DNA from 4 places in the Brevibacillus sp. SKDU10 genome. Region 2 is predicted to be linked to each of the others. Evidence: riboswitches for the same ligand, from Rfam matches in the RefSeq annotation. Region 2 holds a riboswitch; each other region holds the start of a gene.
The links. Region 2 has a riboswitch for S-adenosylmethionine ahead of metK (methionine adenosyltransferase). Riboswitches for the same ligand answer to the same signal wherever they lie in the genome.
Positions count from the first base shown of each region.

Region 1 (4,608 bases), on a different contig from region 2:
AACAGCAATGTTTGTAGCCTTGCTTGTCCTGCAATTGCAATCTATGGAGCCTTCAAAGCTCAAGCATTCTCTCAGTCTTGTTGTATATATGATCATAGCTATGCTGGTTTTATCCTTTCTGGTCCCTTCACACGTTGCAGTAATTTTAGCGACGGTTATTGTAGCTACTATTGGGGTGGTGACAGATAAATGAGCCTTAATCTATCCATTCTTCTTCTCATACTCGGTTGTACATTTGTAACAGTAATTCCGCGTATTCTGCCATTTTTAGTGGTTCGTAACTTACAATTGCCTGCCCCTGTACTTAAATGGCTTTCTTTTATACCTATTTGTATTCTCACAGCCCTCGTTGTGGAGAGTGTCATTGATAAAAGCAGTGATTCAATCGGAGTGAATTGGCTAACACTCATGGCGATTGTTCCGACTCTATTATTAGCTTTGCGGACGAAAAGCCTTGCCATTACTGTCATTTTCGGCGTTATTTTGATGGGATTACTAAGATTATGTAGTACATATTTATAAAACAAAATCCCCTTTGCTCAACAATAACGAAGCCATGCGTGCATGAACTTCATAATTGTTGACTCCAAGGGGATTTGATTTCTTTTTAGCTTGCTATCATCATGCTTTTTCTTCAAACAACCGAGCTATCTCGATAATAACATGAACAGCTTTTTCCATATTATCTACAGAAACATATTCGAATTTACCGTGATAATTTTCCCCACCAGTAAAAATATTTGGCGTTGGCAGACCCATATATGATAATTGAGAGCCATCCGTACCACCTCGGATCGGGTTGATTACCGGCTCGATATTGAGGTTTTTCATCGCTTCATAGGCAATGTCAACAACTTCCTTAACCGGTTCAATTTTATCGCGCATGTTGTAGTATTGATCATTGAGTTCAAAGCTGATATTTTCTTCGCCGTATTTCTCCTGCATCTTTTTCACGATGCTTGTTACTTTCTCTTTTTTGGCATTAAAATGATCTTTATCAAAATCTCTAATAATGTATTGAGATTTACTTTGTTCGACATCACCGTTTATTGAGCTAAGATGGTAAAAGCCCTCATAGCCCTCTGTGTACTCTGGCGCCTCTTCTTCAGGAAGTTGTGCATGGAATTCCATTGCTAGCTTACTAGCGTTTAGCATTTTATTTTTGGCTGTTCCAGGATGCGTGCTAACTCCCCTAAAAGTAAGCTTGAGCTCTGCGGCGTTAAAGCTTTCATACTCCAAGCCACCTAGCGGCCCTCCGTCCATTGTGTACGCAAATTTCGCACCAAAAGCTGCCACATCAAAATGAGCCGGCCCTCTACTGATTTCTTCGTCAGGAGTGAATGCCACCCTAATTTTCCCATGTTTAATTTCCGGATGCTTTAGCAAATAATCCATGGCGGTCATAATTTCAGTAATACCCGCTTTATCATCTGCTCCAAGCAAGGTTGTCCCATCGGTCGTAATCAATGTGTGACCCTTGTAGGACGGTAGCTCTGGGAATAATTCCGGTGATAAAACAACGCCCAGTTCTTTATGTAGCGTAATGGCTTTACCGTCAAAATTTTCGTGAACCTGCGGATTAACATTTTTGCCTGTAAAATCCGTGGCAGTATCTAGATGGGATAAAAAGCCGATTACGGGAACTTGCTTATCCGTATTTGCAGGGAGTGTCGCCATGACATATCCATTTGCATCCATCGCAACCTCTGAAAGTCCCATCGCCTTTAGTTCTTCAACTAGCAATTTACCCAGCTCTAGCTGACCTGGTGTAGACGGAACTGTCTGGCTCTGGGCATTGGATTGTGTATCAATCTTTACATATCTTGTAAAACGCTCTATGATATCCTGCTTCACTCAAATTCACTCCCTTTTTCATTACATCTTTTTTTATTATACCGCTTGATGGGCGATATTTCCATTTGGTACTCCTATTGCTAACCTATCAACTGGAATGGGAGGATTACCGGATTACCTACAATACAAGCATTCCTATATGCGGAGTAGTCTTCTATCTTGTGTTTTAAGGCAATTTACATTCCAAAATAAAAGCTGAAGGGAAACAATTACTGAAGAATCTATATGATGAAAAAATGGAGCTAGGCAGTAGTATCCTCGGCATAATTTAAGTTTTACTAAAAAATATTTGACATTTTTCTCAGAAAAGAGTAAAGTAAAAAAAGCTTAAGCAACCGAGAATAAAATATGAAACCTTCTTATCAAGAGAGGCGGAGGGACTGGCCCTTTGATGCCTCGGCAGCGGACTCGTATTTAGAGTGCTGTGCCAAATCCAGCAAGCATGTGCTTGAAAGATGAGAAGAGTGATTCTTATCCCATATAAGACCTCTTCTCACAAGAAGAGGTCTTCTTCATTTTTTCTCAGAAAAAGTTTAGAAATAGAGAGGGTGTTATTGATGAATCAGACAAAAGGAAGTGCGTTGGCTTTATTGCCGCTTGGTATATTTTTAGCACTATTTATTGGCTCTGGAATTATTACTGGAGATTTTTATCAGCTGCCAATCATTGTTGCTATTTTGATCGCGAGTACGGTTGCATTAGTAATGAACCGAAAAGATAGCTTTACCACAAAGGTAGAACGATTTGCTAAAGGAGCAGGCAATCCAAATATCGTTATTATGTTATTAATCTTTGTGTTAGCTGGTGCGTTTTCTCAAACAGCTAAAGGAATGGGCAGTGTTGAAGCTACCGTAAACCTAGCCCTTTCCGTTTTGCCTCAGGGTCTTCTAGTTGTTGGTTTATTTGTAATCGGATCATTTATTTCACTCGCAATGGGGACATCCATGGGCACTATTGCTGCATTAGCTCCAATTGCCGTAGGAATCAGCCAACAAACTGATATCTCTGTTGCATTCACAATGGCTACTGTTGTCGGAGGAGCTATGTTCGGAGATAATTTATCATTTATTTCTGATACGACAATTGCCGCGGTACGCACGCAAGGAACAGAAATGAAAGATAAATTCAAAACCAACTTTTTAATTGTATTACCAGCCGCCATTTTAACATGCATCCTATTAATCGTGCTTACATTAGGAAGTCATACAAATATTACAGTTGGAACCTTCAATTGGGTCAAAGTGTTACCTTATGCAGGAGTGCTGCTTGCGGCCTTGCTAGGCTGGAATGTACTTGTGGTTCTAATGGGAGGAACTGTTTTATCAGGTGTCATCGGAATGTTAGATGGAAGCTACACACTTGCCACTTTCTTCAAAAATGTGACGCTAGGGATTAGTGGAATGATGGAGCTTGTATTGCTAACCATGCTCATTGGCGGAATGATTGAGATTATTCAACATAATGGCGGGATTCAATATCTATTACATGTATTGACGCGTAATATTCGATCAAAAAAAGGCGCAGAATTTGGTATTGCTGGTCTTGTGAGCCTGACAAATATGTGTACAGCTAACAATACAATCGCTATTATTTTCGCAGGTCCGCTTGCTAAAAATATTTCAGATCAATATGAAATCGATCCAAGAAAATCTGCAAGCTTACTAGATTTATTTTCGTGCAGCGTACAAGGGATCATTCCTTACGGAGCCCAAATGTTAACGGCAGCAGGATTTGCTTCGCTTTCACCAATCGAACTATTGCCATTTGCTTTTTATCCACTGCTAGTTGCTGTTTGCGGCATCGTGTCAATCGTGATTAACTTTCCACGTTTTTCATCGAATGCCAAAAAAGCTAGTATCATAAAACCTCTGAATGAAAAAGAAGAAGCCCTATATAAGACATCCTAGTGGTTATTCTCCTTGCATCACTAGCAATTCACACGAGTTATGCTACTTACTTCAGAATATCGCTATAATAAATGTCAGGAAAACGAAATACGTAGAATGAAAAAAGCGGTAGGTATTAACCTACTGCTTTTCTATTGATCATTTTTTATCCTTAGCTGTCACTCTAATCGTTCATGTATCTACGCTTAAACAAGACCAATATTTTTTTGAGTCACTATCCTCCTTTATTCTTGTTGTTCTCACAACAGTTCTTTCATAGTGAAACGTAAAAAGCTACCTTCCATAAAGGAAAGGTAGCTTTACTTTCTACGCACGTATTTTTATCGTGCTTCATTGAATGAAATAAACTCTTTAGTTCTTTTTTTTTAAAACAAGATCACGGACCATTTCAATCGCTTTCTCTTTTCCAAGCGGGAAGGTTCCAAGAGACCATGTAGGGTTATCTAGCATATAAACATGTCCATTTTTAACCGCTTTTAGCTTACCCCAAAGCTCTGATTTCTGCATATCATCCAGCTTTTTCTGTGCAACAGCAAGATTGCTACCGTATAATCCTAAGAAAATATAGTCTGGATTAAACTTATACAGGTTTTCAAGCGATACGATTTCTACAAGCTTTTCTTTCGGAGCTCCTTCTGCCATAGGCAAACCTAAATCAGTAAATAAAACGTCTCCTAAAAGCGCCTTACCATAGATACGATATTGGGAAGCGTTTGTAACATATAGAGCAAATGTTGCATCCTTCGATTGCTTTTTAATTTCATCCCCAATTTGTTTCGCTTTTGCATCATATTGAGCAAGCCATTCGTTCATTTCCTTTTCTTTGCCTAAAATACTTGCCATTTCC
Region 1 covers NZ_LSSO01000155.1:75,757-80,364, forward strand. Annotated here, with positions in the region: gene AYJ08_RS12220 (AzlC family ABC transporter permease) at 1-193, shown strand, start outside; gene AYJ08_RS12225 (AzlD domain-containing protein) at 190-522, shown strand; gene pepT (peptidase T) at 622-1,854, opposite strand; SAM riboswitch class I at 2,211-2,316, shown strand; gene AYJ08_RS12235 (Na+/H+ antiporter NhaC family protein) at 2,412-3,761, shown strand; gene AYJ08_RS12240 (ABC transporter substrate-binding protein) at 4,113-4,608, opposite strand, start outside.
Region 1: linked by a shared signal. The riboswitch ahead of AYJ08_RS12235 (Na+/H+ antiporter NhaC family protein) and the one ahead of metK (methionine adenosyltransferase) in region 2 are both predicted to bind S-adenosylmethionine.

Region 2 (4,608 bases):
ATGCAACAATTGCAGTGAAGCCGGGCAAGGTTCACATTCACTTCCAGCGGTCTGCGGTATCTAGCACTTTACGCTATACCATTACCAATCGTTTTTCCATTGCACCTGATCGATATGAGCCAAATAATAGTATTGATCAAGTCCGCCCCCTGCCGCCGGGTAATAATATTGAGATCAAGGGGAATTTTCATACAGCACAGGATGTTGATTGGTTTTCCTATTTTGTGCGTGATCCAGGCAAGCTTTATCTGCGAGTGGATACAGATACTCTACGATTAGACCCGCAAATTAAGGTGCGTAAAGAACGCGATAAGACATCTGGCGGAATTTCCCTTGATAGCAGCTCAGTCACTGATCCTTTAAAAAGCTTAGAGATGAACGTCACGCCAGGTCGCTATTTGTTCCAAATTCAGAACAGCTATCCTGCTGCTGTGAGCGGCGAGTACTTTTTTCAGCTCAATTATATGCCTGAACGAAAAGATCCAAACGAACCAAACGATACCTATCGTTTAGCTACAAAACTAGGGAATAACAGTCTGATTACAGGCACAATTCCTTCAGAAGCAGATAACGATTGGTTTACGTTTTCGATTCCAAAAGAAACGTATGTTACCATTCGGGCACCTTATGTACCGCCACAGGTAAAGATCATGATGAGTATTTATGATAGTCGCGATATGAAATATGCAATTCGAGCTGAAAAGGTTTTTGGACAAGATAATAGCATTGTCTTTGAAAAAAAATTAGCAGCAGGGACATACTATATAAAGTTGACCAGTACTACGCCATTCCGCTATGATGCGTATCGATTTACATTAAATCGTCAGGAAATGTATGGCGGCTTTCGAGACATACATGGGCATTGGGCTAGAAATGATATAGGGCGTTTAACTCAACGTGGAGTCATTACCATACCTAATACGTATAGCTTCCGTCCAGATGCTAATATGACACGAGCTGAATTCGCAGACATGCTCCTTCGCTCGATGAAGGCCAAAAAGCTTCCAACTGGTAAAATAGGTATTAATACCTATAAGGATTTAGATAAAAAGCATTGGGCGTATGAGAGCTTGTTACAGGCTTCTCAGTTGGGGATTATGAGCGGATTCAATGGAAAAATTGAACCGGATCGACCTGTTAATCGAGCAGAAATGGCTTTGATGATTGCGCGTGCTAAAAAAATAAACGTGTCAAGATCGTCCAGTACTTCTTATCGTGATGTGCCTCATTCACATTGGGCGGTGGCTGCAATCGAAACACTTTCACACTATGGCTGGTTGCATGGTTATCAGGATGGAACCTTTAAGCCAGATCGTCCTGTGAAACGCGGAGAAATGGTCACTGTATTAGCTAAATCTTTCCAATTGTAAAATACCGGGTTTTTTACAAAAGTACATTGACACCCTTCTAAAAAAAGATTATTCTATAAATCATGGATATTACTCTTATCCAGAGTAGGCGGAGGGACTGGCCCAATGAAGCCCGGCAACCGTTTTGAGCGGTGCTAACCAGCAGAGAAAGGATAACTATCTAAATAGTTAGACTCACTCTGGCCGATAAGAGGGTTAAGGAACGCATTAGAAAAGCAACCTTTTCCTCAGCGGAGGGAAAGGTTTTTCTTTTTGTCGTGATGGAAACCTGGCTCGGCAAACATACTATATATCATGTTTCCAGTTGAAGGAGGTTTTTAAGTATGGAATTGCAAAAAGGACGTCGCTTGTTTACATCTGAGTCCGTTACTGAAGGACATCCAGACAAGATTTGTGACCAAGTTTCTGATTCTATTCTTGATGCGATCTTATCGAAAGATCCGAATGCTCGTGTAGCATGCGAGACATCTGTTACCACCGGATTAGTACTTGTGGCAGGTGAAATCACAACTTCTACGTATGTAGATATCCAAAAGCTAGTAAGAGATACGATTCGTGAAATTGGTTACGATCGAGCAAAATATGGTTTTGATGCAGATACATGCGGTGTTATTACTGCAATCGGCGAGCAATCAGCAGATATCGCACTAGGTGTTGACCAGGCGTTGGAAGCACGTGAAGGTAGCATGACTGATGCTGAAATCGAAGCAATCGGTGCAGGTGACCAGGGGCTAATGTTTGGTTATGCTTGCAACGAAACTCCAGAATTAATGCCTCTTCCAATCAGCATGGCTCACCAGTTGGCGCGTCGTCTGACAGAAGTGCGTAAAAATGGTACGCTTGAATACCTTCGTCCAGATGGTAAAACTCAAGTAACTGTTGAATACGATGGCGATAAGCCAGTTCGCATCGATACAATTGTTATTTCTACTCAACATGCTCCAGAAGTAGAACTAGATCAGATTAAAAAGGATCTAATGGAGCAAGTAATTAAACCGATCGTTCCTACAAACCTATTAGACGATCAAACCAAATACTTCATTAACCCAACTGGACGTTTCGTTATCGGTGGTCCTCAAGGGGATGCTGGTTTGACTGGCCGTAAAATCATCGTAGATACGTATGGCGGTTATGCTCGCCATGGCGGTGGTGCATTCTCCGGTAAGGATCCTACAAAAGTAGACCGTTCTGGTGCTTATGCAGCTCGCTATGTAGCCAAAAACATTGTAGCTGCAGGTCTTGCTGAACATTGCGAAGTACAGGTAGCTTATGCAATCGGGGTAGCTCAACCGGTATCTATCGCTGTAAACACATTTGGAACAGGAAAAATTGCTGAATCTGATTTGGTAGCATTGGTTCGCAAGCACTTTGATTTGCGCCCAGCAGGCATTATTAAGCAATTAGACCTACGTCGTCCGATCTATAAACAAACCGCAGCATATGGTCATTTCGGACGTAATGATCTGAATGTACCATGGGAGCGTACAGATAAAGCAGAAGATCTGAAAAAAGACGCTGCTAACCTGTAAAAAATACAGAGAAGCCTAGGATTTTCCTGGGCTTCTTTTTTCTTATGAAAATTGCGAAAAAGGCTAGGCAAGTACAACTTCAATGGGGTAGACTACGTAGAGGATTCTGTAAATCTTTGTCGAAAAGCACTATAATAAGATCGAAAGGAACATGGGCGCATCATGAAGAAAAAACCTTTCTTTCTCGTCTTTTTCCTTCTTCTTCTGCTGTTTTCTATCCTTGTGTATTGGTTTAGACCAGAGAATGTAGGGGTAGAAAATACGGATTATGTGCAACAAAAGACGGGGGATCATACGTCTCATTCATTAGAACCTAAAGGGTCAGACGTAGAGCAAATTCCTTCTAGAAATAGTAAACCAGAGGAAAAGATATCAAACGAGAGATGGTATAAAGACAAGGTTGTCATCTTGAATTATCATCACATTGATCGTGACAGTAATAAGCCATTTGTAATAACACCAGAGCAGTTTGGTGAGCATTTACAATTTATAAAGGAACATAACTTTCATCCTATTAGCCTAAGAGAGTTTTTCACTTTTATGCAAACAGGCGTAACTGCCAAGGAGAATGCAGTTTTATTTACGTTTGATGACGGCTATGAAAGTTATTACACACAAGCATATCCGTTGCTTTCCGAATATGGGTATCCATCTGCAGCTTTTGTAATTGCAGGTAGATTGAGAGATACCATGGATCGAAAGCGAGAAAATATGACCGTTCCTTTAGCTTATCAACAAATTGACGAAATGCTGGCTTCCGGCTTAGTTGATATTGGCTCGCACACATTCAGTTTACATGAACATAAAGAGCTGGATGAGTGGGGAGTACAGAAAGCGGGAACGGAGCCTGTATATCTAGAAGAATTCCAACGTGCAGAGAATGAGGAAGAGTACCGAAGTCGTTTATTTGTTGATTTTAAGATGTCGAAAATAGGCTTAGAGCAACTTGTGAAAAAGCCTATAGCCTCTCTCTCCTTACCCCAAGGCTATAAAAGCAAGATTGTGATTGACTCGGCAAAGGAAGCAGGATATCAGTATGTCTTTACATCTAGAAGAGACGTTGTGAAGCCAAATGAAGATCCGTATTCCATCCCGAGATTTGATGTAGGAATACGCAAGGTAGGTGCACCCCAGCTCCTTGAACTATTTACTAAAGTAAAAATGGAAGAATAAGGGGGAAACCCATGGATAAAGGCATTGATATCAGCCTTCTAGATGGGGTCATAAAAAAAACGATTCGAACGGTTGAAATGAGCAAAGAGCAAATATTTCAGATAGCAGAAGGTGCTCGTTCGGAAAGTAATGCAATCAAAAAAGAGATTGTTGAAATACGGCAAATATTAGCAGAAGTGATCCAAAATGTTGATAATCTAGAGTTACAGTCCCGCCGATCAAGATCGAGATTGGTACAAGTAAGCCGCAATTTTCAAAGCTTTACTGAAAACGATATTCGTGCAGCTTATGAGGAAGCTCATAATGTTCAGATAGAGCTTTCCTTAATGCGTGAGCGGGAAAATAACCTAAAGAAACGCCGTGACGAGCTAGAGTTTCGGTTGCGGAATATTTTAGAGACAATTACTAGAGCAGAAGGGTTACTAAGTCAGATCAGCGTGGTTCACAGCTTTTTAGCAGGAGATTTGTCCAAAGTGGAGGAAGCCTTGGAATCTGCCAAGCAGCATCAGCTTATGGGACTTAAAATTATTCAGGCC
Region 2 covers NZ_LSSO01000013.1:63,033-67,640, reverse strand. Annotated here, with positions in the region: gene AYJ08_RS01915 (S8 family peptidase) at 1-1,370, shown strand, start outside; SAM riboswitch class I at 1,443-1,563, shown strand; gene metK (methionine adenosyltransferase) at 1,694-2,899, shown strand; gene AYJ08_RS01905 (polysaccharide deacetylase family protein) at 3,062-4,072, shown strand; gene AYJ08_RS01900 (sensor histidine kinase) at 4,084-4,608, shown strand, end outside.

Region 3 (4,608 bases), on a different contig from region 2:
ACAAGCTTCTAAAACTAGTAAAAAAAGAAAAATGCTTGCTCCATCTAGAGTTACTAGCCGTTCAATTATCCATCCTGCATTCCTGCATTCATACTTCTCATGCCCGTATACAAAAAAGCAGCCATCCTCTCAAAAGAGAAAATGGCTGCCTTTTACCTTAATGAAGCTGCAATGCCAGCAACACAAAATATAGGAAAAACATAAACGAAATGATTAAAAGCGGCAAGGGAATTTCTTTACGTCTGCCCATCGCCAGTTTAACAATTGGATACGCCATAAATCCGAAAGCAATTCCATCTGCAATACTCGCTGTAAAGGGAATCAGCACAATGATCAAGAACGCCGGCAAGCCTTCTGACATGTCGGTGAACTTGATCTGACTCACACTTTGCATCATTAGGCTACCAACCAGAATTAAGATGGGAGCAATCGCTGTATCCGGCACGTAACGAATGACAGGAATGCAAAAGATCGAGATCAAGAACAGAATTCCTACCGTAATTGCTGTAATCCCTGTTTTCCCGCCAGCGGCAATTCCTGCAGAACTTTCCGCTGAAGACACAGTTGGACTCGTACCAAACAATCCAGAAAGCATAGCTGAAATGGAGTTTGCTTGAAAAGTACGAGCAAATTTGCTTTCTGGAACCATGCTGTGCAAAAGCCCCATATTTTCAAAAACAATCACCATGGTTAGCGGAAACACAGCCAGCCAAAATCCAGCAGTAACTATGCCGTCAAACGAAAATGCTCCAAAGATAGTGAGGTACGTTGAGAACGAGAAATCACTTCCCTGACTAGTACCACCTACCGTACCAAGGGCAATAGCAATCAGCGTATTAACAATAATACTGATTAAAAAGCTACCTTTTACATTGCGTAAAAATAGCACGACGGCAATTACTAAGCTGACCAATCCCAATACTACCTTCGTATCGCCCAGATCACCTAAAGCAATAAATGTAGATGGATTAGGCACGATTAAGCCGCCTTTTTGCAAACCAATAAAGGTAAGAAACAACCCAATTCCAACCGTCATTCCTTCTTTTAGAGACAGTGGAATGCTTTTCGCTAAGATTTTGGCAACTGGTGTAAAAGCAATCACGATAAATAAAACACCTGACATGAATACAACTGCCAAAGCGCTCTCCCATGACAATCCCATAGATTTAACAATCGTATAGGAGAAAAACGCATTAATGCCCATACCAGGAACAAGTGCTACAGGAGCATTCGCCCAAAAACCCATGATCAAGCATCCTATGAAGGAGATAATGATCGTGGCAACAATACCTGCTTCCAATGGTATACCTGCATCCGATAAGATCATTGAATTCACGGCAATGATGTAGACAGCGGTGAAAAACGTGGTTAAACCAGCCAAAATTTCATTGCGAACCGTTGTTTGATGACCTTTTACATCAAATCTTTTACGAAAAAATGAGTACAATATCGGTTCCCTTCTTTAAACAAAACAACCCCTCGGCCCACCCGTGCCAATTCACCCCAAAAATTGGGGCAAGACACCTTTCCCTATAGTAGCAAAAAGAACGAAAAAGAGTAAATAGGGAAATGTAAAAATGTGAACAAAAAAGGGAGTGATGCTTGTATGTAGGTTTTCATGTTTCCAGCTAACTCTATATTACCCTCCAAAAAGCAAGCTACTATACAAGTTATGCAGCTCATTATGTATAATTATACTTATTTGTATTTTTATTCATGATTATTCACTTCATGTATCCTGCAAATAAATCTGTTTTGCTGTCGATATGTAGTTAAATTTTTAGAAGTTTAATCCAGATAAAACAAGATGATTTCAAGGCTTCCCAAAACGAACACTGAATTTTATTCCACCTTTTTTCAGAATGTACAAAATCTTATTGACTTATCCCTTCAAGCTTCTTACAATAGAACAAACTTTCATTTTCATCAAGAGTGGTGGAGGGACTGGCCCGACGAAGCCCGGCAACCGGAACATAGCGTTCTTGGTGCTAAATCCTGCAGAATCCGAAAGGTTCTGAGAGATGAATGTATGCGAAATTAGTAACGCAGCCTTCCTCTACTCAGAGGAGGGCTTTTTGCTATGAGAAGCCTGTCTTCCCTCTCTACTGGGCCAACCATTGAAACCAAGAGAATCACCTTACTTTACATGGAAAAGGAGTGGTTTTTTTATGTCAAACCTCAATTGGAAAAGAGAAACATTAGCCCTTCACGGAGGTCAAGTGGCAGACCCAACTACCGGCGCTCTTGCCGTTCCCATCTATCAAACATCCTCCTATGAATTTCGTGACACCAGCCATGCAGCCAATCTATTCGCGTTACAGGAGCCTGGGAACATTTATACCCGCATCATGAATCCAACCCAGGATGTATTTGAGAAACGTGTTGCCCTTCTAGAAGGCGGTATTGGGGCGCTTGCAACTGCATCTGGTCAAGCCGCCATTACATTTGCCTTATTAAATATTGCACAAGCCGGTGATGAAATCATCTCCTCGAGCAGTTTATATGGGGGAACCTACAATTTATTTGCCCATACCTTTGCAAAGCTCGGAATTACAGTTCATTTTGTTGACCAATCCAATCCAGACAATTTCCGTTCAAAGATTACGGACAAAACCAAGGCTATTTTCTGCGAAACGATCGGAAATCCCCAAATGCAGGTTGCCGATCTAAATGCTATTGCTACCATAGCTCATGAATATGGATTACCGCTCCTTGTGGATAATACCTTTGCCTCCCCTATTTTGTGCCGGCCGATTGAACACGGGGCAGATATCGTTATCCATTCTGCTACCAAATTTATTGGCGGTCACGGCACATCTATCGGGGGAATTATCGTAGACTCCGGTCATTTCGATTGGAGTAACGGCAAGTTCCCTGGCCTCTCCACTCCAGACCCTACCTACAATGGAATTGTATATACAGAGGCGGTTGGCAATGCTGCTTATATCGTAAAAGCTCGTGTGCAGCTACAGCGAGATGTAGGAGCTACCTTATCTCCTTTTAACTCCTTTTTATTCTTACAAGGCCTAGAAACTCTCCACCTGCGGATGGAACGGCATAGTCAAAATGCACTTGCTGTCGCTCAATATTTAGAACAACACAACGATGTAGAGTGGGTGAGTTATCCAGGGCTTGCTAGCTCGCCTACCTACGAACTTAGTCAGCGCTATTTACCAGATGGTCATGGGGCTTTGTTGACTTTTGGAATCAAAGGCGGAGTAGAAGCTGGCAAAAAAGTAATTGAATCTGTTCAATTGTTCTCTCATTTGGCTAATGTAGGAGACTCCAAGTCGTTGATCATACATCCGGCTAGTACTACTCATCTCCAACTTACCCCAGAAGAACAAGCTAAGGCCGGGGTGACCCCTGGGATGATTCGTCTTTCCGTAGGTACAGAGGCAATTGATGATATTTTGCAGGATTTAGAGCAGGCTGTTCAAAAAGCTGTGGAAGCTGTACAAGTGTAAGCTGATAATCGTGTAGGATGTAAAAAGGCGTGCTTCACTGTTGCCAGTCGCACGCCTTTTTCTATATGTAAGATGAAAATTTGACTTTTGGATCATCGCTTACTTTTTAGATACCTGAACATATGAGGTCTGTTTCACCGTGTACGTATCTGCGAGTGTTTCTTCTTTTATGACACCTAGCTTAAGTAGGCTGTTTATTTTTGCCACATCCACCTTGGACATCAGCCTCCATATTTGCGGATCTTCTACGGCTTTAAGCAGGTGTTCCTCATTAAACTCTTTCTTCTCTTGCTGACTAATTTTCAGACGGTAGTCTCCAATCTCAATCTCACACGGTTCTGTATAAACAGCCAACAGAATCCGACGTAGCTCTGCCAGTTCCTCTTCTAGCTCTTTTTGCTGTTGTTTGATCGCAAAATACCGAGCAATTGTAGCTTCCATGTGCCCCTCTCCTTTCGTTCTGACAACAATGTATGTAGAAAGGTCACACATAAGAACCGAGAAGGAAGAAGTTTATCACATCTTTTCTTTTATTCTGAATTCTTCCTCTGATATCTTCTTCCACAAATAACAACAAGCAACACTAGAAGGAAACTAACGACACTAATGATATTTTTTGCAGTGCTTTCCTTAATAAATAGATTCAGGAAAAATGTAGGCCCGACAATCAGCAGCAATAGATTTAGCGAGTGTTTTCCAATAAAGTTCAATCACTCTCTCCCCCCATGTTTTTATGATCAATAAAAGTTACATTCCTCCCATTGTATCATATTTATCAGGCTACTTCCCGATTAAGACAAACACATTACCATCCGGCGCCTCTATAATAGCTACATGACCACCTAATGAATTGGAAAATGCCGGACGAATCCACTAAATGGAAGGATCGTCTTTCCACTGTTCATAGAATGCAGTGACATCTTCTACAAAAATCTCTGGCTCTATGAAATGTAATTCAGGGTTATTTTTCAAAACTAATTCTGCATGGCCTTCTCCAAACCCCATACCTACTAGTTTCCATGGTTTACCCGGAATTTGTTCAGCCTCCCACTTTTTTACTAACCCCATTTTCTCATAGAAAAGAATAGCTGATTCCAAGTCTTTCGTATAAATGGCAAGGCAATGTAATTGCTTAAACATC
Region 3 covers NZ_LSSO01000179.1:11,964-16,571, forward strand. Annotated here, with positions in the region: gene AYJ08_RS16590 (NCS2 family permease) at 158-1,447, opposite strand; SAM riboswitch class I at 1,921-2,028, shown strand; gene AYJ08_RS16595 (homocysteine synthase) at 2,169-3,467, shown strand; gene AYJ08_RS16600 (hypothetical protein) at 3,567-3,908, opposite strand; partial or broken gene AYJ08_RS16610 (VOC family protein) at 4,248-4,607, opposite strand.
Region 3: linked by a shared signal. The riboswitch ahead of AYJ08_RS16595 (homocysteine synthase) and the one ahead of metK (methionine adenosyltransferase) in region 2 are both predicted to bind S-adenosylmethionine.

Region 4 (4,608 bases), on a different contig from region 2:
TGAAATTCAGCCCCCAGCCAGTAGCCAATTACCGTTTTACGATGATTCCATTCGATAAAATTGGCGGCAACTCTTCCTGCAAGTTGGCCTCGATACCAAATCGAATAGTGAGTTCCCTGCATATTTGCTGCCTGTTGAATCGCAATACGGATATTATTTTCCGAATCCTCTACATCTCGCACATTATCTAGCCACGGCAAAAACTCCCGTAAATAATCTCGGTTTTTTTCTATTAAAGCAAAGGTGACTGCTGCATCCTCAATGCGAACTTCCTTTAGCTCCAAATCAGGTGATATGACGATATTTTTCATGCTTCTCCCCCTTTTTTTGGCCTTTTTTGATGCAATAGATTGAACAATAATTCTCTAAAAAACAAAAATCACCTGCTTGCCCTGTTTAGTAGGACAGCAGATGATTCTGTTTGATTGCCACTTTACTTTTGTAGGACCTGCTCCCGTTCAACGGTAATCTCTCGCACGATCGCCGTGATATCTGTGATTTCTGCAAAATGCTTACGATTGAGAATGAAGGATTGGCCGATCTCTAATGCAAGTCTTTCGGCTTCTGCTCGAAGCTCCTCTTGTTCAATTCTATTTAAATCAGCTACACCTGCCAGTCCAATCACGCGTCTTAGGATTTTGCACCCAGCATATCCTGCCGTATCCTGTAAGACCTGAGATACATAATCCTGCCAAAAATCAGGAACATGCGCACTACGCTCCTCCGCTTTTTTATGCCACAGACGAACGAATTGCGATACAAACTCATTCCAGACGTTTTCTATTGTATCCAATAAATAAAAACGATACTTCTCCCGTTTCTCTATGTCCGCTTGGAGACCGTGCTGACCTGCATAATTTAAGACAAGATTAGCTATTACAGCCCCGATGTCAAAACCTATTGGTCCATAAAAAGCGAACTCGGGATCAATCACCTTTGTACTTGTTTGGGTGACAAAAATACTACCTGTATGCAGATCACCATGCAACAAAGCTTCTGCTCGTGTCAAAAAGTCGTATTTTAGCTTAGCAATCTCTCGACGTAATGCGTGATTTCCCCATATTGCTTCTACGTCTTGGCGGATAAGCGGATTAAAATTGTTGGTCTCATGGTCTTCATAAGGATCAGTAAATACAAGGTCTTCCGTAATTTTACATAGCTCTGGATTAATGAACCTGCTCACATTAGCCTTTTTAGCAAAAGGATTCATTCCAAGATCAGAGGTAAAAAATAAGGTATGAGCCAGAAAAGTTCCAATATGTTTAGCGAAATGCGGGTATATCTCTCCTTCAATAAGGCCTGTACGAAGCAGCTTATGATCACCTGCATCCTCCATAATCGTCAAAGCCAGCTCCGAATTGTGATGGTATACCTCAGGTACTAAATCCCCTACCAGCTCTCGCTGAATTTTGAGCGCCTCTGCTTCAATCCGAGATCGGTCCAGCGTTAACGGCCATGATTCGCCAACCACGCGGGCATAAGGCAAAGCCTGCTTCACAATGACACTTTTACCGGTCGCTTCATCCGTTATTCTAAAAACCAAATTTAAATTGCCATCACCAATTTCTCGGCTAACAAGAGACGCATCTTGTGTAAAAATCGTTCCCTGATTCTGTACGTATAAAATGGACTCTTGAACCGATAACGCTTGATACCCCATATCTTTTCCTCTCCTTTTCCCACTCTAGTATCGGTTGATGTATTGATCGTAATGTGCCAGGGGATGGACGATTCCTCCTAGATTGGCTAATAAGCGATACTTGGTTAATAGATTAACTTGATACACGCCGACTCGCTCCCAAACTTCCCATGGCTCAAGAATCTTCCACTGCCCCAAATCCTTTGCAATAAAAAAATCCTTGCCGCGAAACCGAATCCATGCATGACTGCTAGGAGCCTCCGGTGAAAATATGCGAGACCGCGACAAATAATCATCACCATATTCCATAGCAAGCAAGAACAATATACGATGGGCTTCCTCCCAGTTCCTTTGCAATAAGACATGCCAGGAGCCGCTTTCTTGCTCCGTAAGTTTTCCGCGCAGATGACCGAATGCATGACTCAAGGCATTACAGGCATTGCCTGAATCAATAGGCTGTTTTCGCATCTTCTGAAATTCATGTAATAACTGTTCTGCAAATATACTCCAATCGCGCTCTCCTGTTTCGCGAGACGTTTTTACTTGATCCCGAAATGCTTGTGATATTTGCTTATATTTTTGGTAACACCTCATCATGACCCAATACTTATGCTCTGCCCATATCTGTTCACACCATGCTTTGCTTACCAAAGAAAAAGAAAACCTCTTTTCCGAAGAAAAGAGGTCGTTTTGACATGCCATATTCATAAAACGTTCCCCCTTATCTACCAGAATTTTAAATGTCTCTGCAGGAATTAGCACCGTGCACATGCCAGGTTAGCGGCTATGTGTCGGTTGCTGGGTTTCATCGGGCCAGTCCCTCCACCGTCTCTGGATAAGGTATCCATAAGTATATGTAATTGTAGGTGAACACAGGTTCCTATCCTGCGTAGCTAAAGCCTCATAAATGAATCGTTAGTAGAAATATACACAGGTAAGCCAGTTATGTCAAACAATTTAATCAACTCAGTTTTTATTTATAAAAAGGGTTGACGCATGTTACAAAAAGGGATAAGATGATCTCCAAGAAACAGCTTCTATTTTGACAATTACAACAATTACCTAGCTCTTATTGAGAGAAGGCGGAGGGACTGGCCCTATGATGCCCGGCAACCCTCGCATCGGGATAAACGATGCGAAACGGTGCTAAATCCTACACATAATCGTGCTGTACTGATTTATGTGAGAGATAAGAGAAGAAGATGATCTGTCTATCGGACGCCTCCTTCTCTTGAAGGGGGCGTTTTTAGTTGATAAATTCTCTACCTACAAGGAGGTCATCCATGAGTACAGATCGAATCCTCGTAACCTATTTAACCCAAGCAAAGGATTTACAAAAAAAAGCGGAAGGCATTGCAGTTGGTATGACAGTAGGCTCATGGACGGACCTTCCTCTGGCAAAGCAGGAGCAGCTGCGCCCCTATTTAGGTGAAGTAGCAGATGTATCTCCTCTTGAATCCACCTCATCAGGTGAAACACGAGGTTATATCACGATCAGTTATCCAACAATATGCTTTACACAGGATATCCCTTCTCTTCTTACAGGGATATTCGGCAAACTATCAATGGACGGAAAAATCAAGCTGGTAGACATTCAGCTTCCTCCTTCTTTTTTACAAGGCTTTCAGGGTCCAAAATTCGGCATAAAAGGAATACGGGAAATAACCGGTGTGCATGATCGTCCTTTATTAATGAGTATTTTTAAGTCATGCACAGGTTTGTCACTAGAGGAACTAGAAGTGCAGTTTCGTGCCCAAGCAGAAGGCGGCCTTGATTTGATTAAGGATGACGAAATTTTCTTTGCTGATGATAAAGCTCCATTTATCCAACGCATCAGACGCTTCAAAGCCATCTCAGATGAAATTGCAGCACAAACCGGTAAGCCTGTCTTGTATGCCGCTAACCTTACAGGACCTAGCTCACAGCTTATTGAACGGGCGAAGCAAGCTGTCGATGCAGGTGCTTCCTGCCTTTTGTTTAATGCACTTGCTTTTGGCTTCGATCTCCTGCAACGTCTAGCAGAAGATCCAGACATTCAAGTGCCAATCATGGCACATCCCGCACTCGCTGGCGCCTATTATCCTAGTCCTGATTACGGCATAGCCGCTCCGCTCCTGCTCGGTAATCTATTGCGTTTAGCCGGGGCTGATTTAGTGTTATTCCCTTCTCCATACGGAAATGTGGCACTAGATAAGAGCGAGGCTAATCAGCTAGCTAATCATTTAGTTGAGGAATACGGTACCTTGCAATCTGCCTTCCCTGTTCCATCAGCGGGTATTCATCCCGGATTGGTTCCACAACTGTACGCCGACTTTGGCCTAGATCAGGTTGTTAACGCAGGCGGCGGCATTCATGGACACCCACTCGGAGCAACAGCAGGCGGTCGAGCGTTCCGTGCCGCTATTGATGCATCCGTGAATGGAATCAGTCTTGCAGCAGCAGCTTCCGACTCTAATGAACTGCGACTTGCGCTAGAAAAATGGGGAGGTTCTGCATGACAAAACAGCTAGTGCTTTTTTGCGATTTCGATGGAACGATTACGGAAAAAGACAATATCGTGGCAATCATGCGCCACTTTCATCCCCCGGGCTGGGAAGAGTTAACCGAACAAATTTTGACGCAACAAATATCCATTAGAGAAGGCGTAGGAAAGCTTTTTTCCCTGCTTCCCTCTTCACTCGAGCATGAAATCACTCAATTTGCTGTAGAGAATGCCCGCATCCGCCCTGGTTTTGCAGAGTTTGTGGATTATTGCCGGCAAGAAAACGTGACTCTGCTCATTACAAGCGGAGGTATAGATTTTTTTGTTCATCCGATTCTTGCTCCGTTTCAGCTCGATGGCCCGATTTATTGTAATGGCAGTGATTTTAGCAAAGAGAGAATAAAAATTACGTGGCCGCATACCTGCGATGAGCATTGCCAAACAGATTGTGGAATGTGTAAAACTACCATTATTAGAAGCTATGATG
Region 4 covers NZ_LSSO01000138.1:82,061-86,668, reverse strand. Annotated here, with positions in the region: gene AYJ08_RS08840 (GNAT family N-acetyltransferase) at 1-311, opposite strand, end outside; gene mtnK (S-methyl-5-thioribose kinase) at 434-1,660, opposite strand; gene AYJ08_RS08830 (DUF1722 domain-containing protein) at 1,685-2,347, opposite strand; SAM riboswitch class I at 2,358-2,481, opposite strand; SAM riboswitch class I at 2,706-2,835, shown strand; gene AYJ08_RS08825 (2,3-diketo-5-methylthiopentyl-1-phosphate enolase) at 2,923-4,137, shown strand; gene AYJ08_RS08820 (2-hydroxy-3-keto-5-methylthiopentenyl-1-phosphate phosphatase) at 4,134-4,608, shown strand, end outside.
Region 4: linked by a shared signal. The riboswitch ahead of AYJ08_RS08825 (2,3-diketo-5-methylthiopentyl-1-phosphate enolase) and the one ahead of metK (methionine adenosyltransferase) in region 2 are both predicted to bind S-adenosylmethionine.